2 regions of the Streptomyces boetiae genome follow, and region 2 is predicted to be linked to the other one. Evidence: riboswitches for the same ligand, from Rfam matches in the RefSeq annotation. Region 2 holds a riboswitch; the other holds the start of a gene.
The links. Region 2 has a riboswitch for glycine ahead of gcvP (aminomethyl-transferring glycine dehydrogenase). Riboswitches for the same ligand answer to the same signal wherever they lie in the genome.
Positions count from the first base shown of each region.

Region 1: another riboswitch for glycine. It lies ahead of gcvT (glycine cleavage system aminomethyltransferase GcvT); the one in region 2 lies ahead of gcvP (aminomethyl-transferring glycine dehydrogenase).

Region 1 is NZ_JAVREN010000008.1:77,258-79,638, reverse strand. Features, by position in the region: gene gcvH (glycine cleavage system protein GcvH) at 1-190, opposite strand, end outside; gene gcvT (glycine cleavage system aminomethyltransferase GcvT) at 286-1,428, opposite strand; glycine riboswitch at 1,576-1,668, opposite strand; gene RM780_RS07930 (enhanced serine sensitivity protein SseB) at 1,884-2,381, shown strand, end outside.
Region 2 is NZ_JAVREN010000049.1:24,808-27,188, forward strand. Features, by position in the region: gene gcvP (aminomethyl-transferring glycine dehydrogenase) at 1-802, opposite strand, end outside; glycine riboswitch at 984-1,077, opposite strand; gene RM780_RS23495 (PRC-barrel domain-containing protein) at 1,218-1,595, shown strand; gene RM780_RS23500 (DNA polymerase IV) at 1,511-2,381, opposite strand, start outside.

The sequences.
Region 1 (2,381 bases), on a different contig from region 2:
CCAGCTCGCCGCAGGGCTGCCCCGCGGTCACCTCGGTCCCGGGCTGCGGCAGGTCGACGAAGACCACGTCGCCCAGGGCGTTGGCGGCGAAGGCGGTGATGCCGACCGTGGCGGCGCCGCCGGCGACGGCGGGGGCGAGCCACTCGTGCTCCTTGCTGTAGCGGAGCTGCGGGGGGTTGGCGTCGCTCATGGGCGGGTTTCTCCTCGTTACTCGGGAAGGGCGGGGCGGATGGGGACTCGGGGGCTCGAAGGGATCGCGTGGGGCGCACGCCCCGCGCACGGGGGTCAGGACGGGCGGCGGTAGAACGGCAGGGCGACGACCTCGTGCGGCTCGTGGCTGCCGCGGATGTCCACGGCAACGCCCTCGGTGCCGGGCGACGCGTGCGCGGCGTCCACGTACGCCATCGCGATGGGCCGCTCCAGCGTGGGCGAGGGCGCGCCCGAGGTCACCTCGCCGACGACCGCGCCGGAGGCGTCCACCACGGCGTAACCGGCGCGCGGCACCCGGCGCCCGCGCGACACGAGGCCGACCAGCGTGCGCGGGGGCGCGGTGGCAGCGCGTTCGGCGGCGGCGGTCAGCGCCGCGCGCCCCACGAACGCCCCGGGCTTGTCGAACTTCACCACCCGGCCCAGACCGGCGTCGAACGGGGTGGTGGCGGCGGTGAGTTCGTGCCCGTACAGCGGCATGCCGGCCTCCAGGCGCAGCGTGTCCCGGCAGGCCAGGCCGCAGGGGGTGAGGCCATGGGGCGCGCCGGCCTCCGTGAGCGCCCCCCACAGCGCCTCCGCGTCGTCGGGCACGCAGAACAGCTCGAAGCCGTCCTCGCCGGTGTAGCCCGTGCGGGCGAGGAGGGCGGCGCGGCCGGCCACGGTGGCGGGCAGCGCGGCGTAGTACTTCAGCCCCGGCAGGTCCGCGTCGGTCAGGCCGCCGAGAACGCGGGCGGCGGCCGGTCCCTGGACGGCGAGGAGGGCGTAGGCGTCCCGGTCGTCGCGGACCTCGGCGTCGAACCCTCGCGAAGCGGCTTCCGCGGGCCCGGCCAGGCGGTCGTTCAGGGCCCCCAGCACGGCCGCGGCGTTGGACGCGTTGGCGACGACCAGGTAGGTCTCGGGCCCGAGGCGGTAGACGATCAGGTCGTCCAGGATGCCGCCGTCCTCCGCGCAGATCATGGTGTAACGGGCGCGCCCCACCGGGACCGCGGAGAGCCGGCCGACCAGCGCGTAGTCGAGGAACGCCCCCGCCTCGGGCCCGCTCACGGTGATCTCGCCCATGTGCGAGAGGTCGAAGAGGCCGGCGGCCGTGCGCACGGCCTGGTGCTCGGCGCGCTCACTGCCGTAGCGCAGCGGCATGGACCAGCCGGCGAAGCCGGTGAGAATGGCGCCGAGCGCGCGGTGCACGCCGTCGAGGGCCGTCGTGCGAAGGGTGTCCGTCATGGCTGGCTCCAGATGGGCAGGTCGGGGGCGGGCCGGGCGCGCGCGTCCGGGGCCTCCCCATCTGTCATCGGCACCTGAGAGGTTCGCCGCGAGCGGCTTGCACCGTGGGTGGGACCGCGACGGCGCGGTCCGCTTTTCAGATTCGCCTCCCGACGCGCGGTATCGGGGCCTGAGAGATTCAAGGGAGGACTTGCTCCTTCGGCGCCCCGGGCGGACCGGGGACTCTCCCGCGCATGGTCGAACGGCCGGTATGCAGTTGGCGTCCGCACGCCGTGGACGTACGGGGCGCGGCGCCGGGCGCCGCCACCACATCATCGCACGAACGCCCCCGCCGGCGCGGCCCGCGGGCCCCCGGGCCACTAAGGTGCCAGGGCGGAGGACGGCGTACATGACCGGCGCAGGGCGAGGGCGCGGGCGCGACGGTGACGCCGACGAGCGAGAGGTGGGGAGACGGCATGGGGACGGGCGTTCCGGGACACGGCCCGGGGTACGGCGGCGGCTGGCCGAGCAACGAGCTGGAGGAGGCGCTGGCCGGCGCGCTGGGCGTGGCGGACGCGGGGCCGCGGCTGCTGACCACGCTGGCCCGCAGCGCCCTGTGGATCCCGCTGCCCGAGGGCGGCGGCCCGGAGAGCCGGACGCTGGACCTGCCCACGATAGAGCTGAACGGCGGCCCGTACGTCCCGGTCTTCTCCTCCGCCGAGCAACTGCACCTGGGCGGCGCCTCGCACCTGCCGTTCAGCGTCGCCCCGGCCTGGCAGTTCGCGCGCGGGCTGCCCCCGCAGGTCGGCATCGCCGTCAACCCGGGCGGCACCGTGGGCATCCCCGTGCCGCCCTCGGCGGTGGCGGAGCTGTGCCGCGCGACCCCGGGCCAGCGTGCGCCGGGCGGGCCGTCCGGAGCACGGATGCGTCTCTTCCAGCCGGACTGGCAGGACGAACCGGTCGACTTCCTCAAC
Region 2 (2,381 bases):
CCAGCTCGCCGGGCGGGGTCAGCAGGGTGAGGGCGAGCAGGTCGGCGGCGACGGTGACCACCGCGCCCAGCTCGTGGGCCCGCTCGACGACGGGCCGCGGGTCGCGCACGGCCCCCGAGGCGCCGGGGTACTGGAGCAGCACGCCGAAGATCCCGCGCTCGGCCGCGTCCTCGGGGATGCCGCCGGAGAGGTCGGCGACGCGGACCTCGACGCCGGTGGGCTCCGCGCGGGTGCGCACGACCGCGACGGTCTGCGGGAGGCAGTCGGCGTCCACCAGGAAGACGGGGCCGCGGCCCTTGGCCACGCGCCGGGACAGGGCCATGGCCTCGGCCGCGGCGGTGGCCTCGTCCAGCAGGGAGGCCCCTGCGGTGGGCAGGCCGGTGAGGTCGGCGACCACGGTCTGGAAGGTGAGCAGCGCCTCCAGGCGGCCCTGGGAGATCTCCGGCTGGTAGGGCGTGTAGGCGGTGTACCAGGCGGGGTTCTCCAGGACGTTGCGCTGGATCACGGGCGGGGTGAACGTGCCGTGGTAGCCCAGGCCGATCATGGGGTGCAGGACGGTGTTCCGCGCGGCCAGGGAGCGCAGCTCGGCCAGCACGGCGGCCTCGTCGCGGGCCTCGGGAAGCCGCAGCGGGCCGTCGGTGCGGATGGCCTCGGGGACGGCGGCGGCGGTCAGCTCGTCCAGCGAGCCGAAGCCGGCCTGGGCGAGCATCTTCGCCCGGTCCCCGGGCCCGGGGCCGATGTGGCGGGCGGCGAAGGGGGTGTGCTGTTCCAGGGCGGAGAGCGAGGGGCGGGGCGCGGTCATGGGGAGGCTCCTGAGGGTCGCGGGGACCTGCGGGGCGCCGGGCGACGGTGCCCGGCGTGCCTCCCCCTCTGTCATGGCGACCTGAGAGCTTCACCGCGCCGCCCGGGTGGGGCGCCGCGGCTTGCACCGTCGGTGAGGGGGCGGGGAGCGGGCTCCGCGCCGCCCTGCTTTCCAGAGTGGCTTCGCTCGCGCGGTACGGGGGCCTGAGAGATTCCGGGGAGGAGTTGCTCCTTCGGCGCCCGCCGCTGGCGGCGGGACTCTCCCGCGCGAGGTTGTCAGCCTTCTCCGGAGCCTACCAGCGCGGGCCGGGCGGGAAACCTGGATGCACTCGACTGGCCAGCGGGCGAATTGTGCCGTTTCGTAGGAGGCAGAGGGTTGCTTCGTCCCTCTCCGGCCGCGATCAGTGGGAGGAAGCGTGCAGACGGACATCGACCCGCGGAGCCTGATCGGCCGCAAGGCGTTCGACCGTGACGGCGTCAAGATCGGCACCGTGGACGAGGTGTACCTCGACGACGCGACCGGCGTGCCGGAGTGGGCGGCCCTGCGGACCGGGCTGTTCAGCCGCGACGCGTTCGTGCCGCTGGCGCCGAGCGAGCTGGTGGACGAGGCGCTGCGCGTGCCGTTCACCCGGGCCCTGATCCGGGAGGCTCCGGACTTCGGCGTGGGGCGGCACCTCTCCCCCGAGCAGGAGCTCCAGCTCTACGAGCACTACGGCCTGGACGTGCCGCCCGGACCCCCGGAGCCCGACCGGGACTTCGGGCACCTGGCGGGCCGGGCGGAGGACGAGTCCTGAGCCGGTGCGGACGCCGGGGCGGAGGCCGCGGGCCGGGGACGGCCGCGGCCGTTGACCGTGCCGGGCCGGGGCCGCTGGCCTCGGCCGGGGGGCCGTAAGTCACCCCGCGGGCAGGCGAGTTCGCCGCTGCCGGGCGGGGGCCTGGGCCCGGGGCCCGGAGCGGCGGCGGGCGGAGACCCGGAAGCGGGGACGAGCGGCAGGGGGTCGCCGCGGGCCAGCTCGGGGTCGTCGGCGCGGAACGTCCGCACCCGGCCCGGCCGCTGGGAATCGGGCCGCTCGAAGCGGACGGTGACCCGGCCCAGACCGCTGCCCTGCACCCACCCCGGCCCCAGCGTCGCATGCGTCACGTCCACCCCGGGCAGCCACGGGCCGGGCGCGTCCGGCCCGCGCGGTCCCGCCTCCCCCGCCGGGGGCTCTCCCGGCTCGGGGGCGCCGGGCCCCGGGGTCCCGCCCGCCTGGGCGAACAGGTCCTCCTGGGTGAAGGCCGCCAGCGAGGAGACACCGACGCCCAGCAGCCGCACCCCGGCCGTGGTGTCCACCCCCTCCAGCAGCCGCGCGGCCGACTCCCGGACCACGGCCGGGTCGTCCGTGGGGCCGCGCAGCGTCTCGGAGCGGGTGAGGGTGGAGAAGTCGTAGCGGCGGACCTTCAGCACCACGGTGCGGCCGGAACGCCCGGCGGCCCGCAGCCGCTCGACGCAGCGCACGGCCAGGCGGTCCACCTCGAACCTGATCCGGGCCCGGTCGGTGACGTCCACGTCGAAGGTGTCCTCCACGGAGATCGACTTG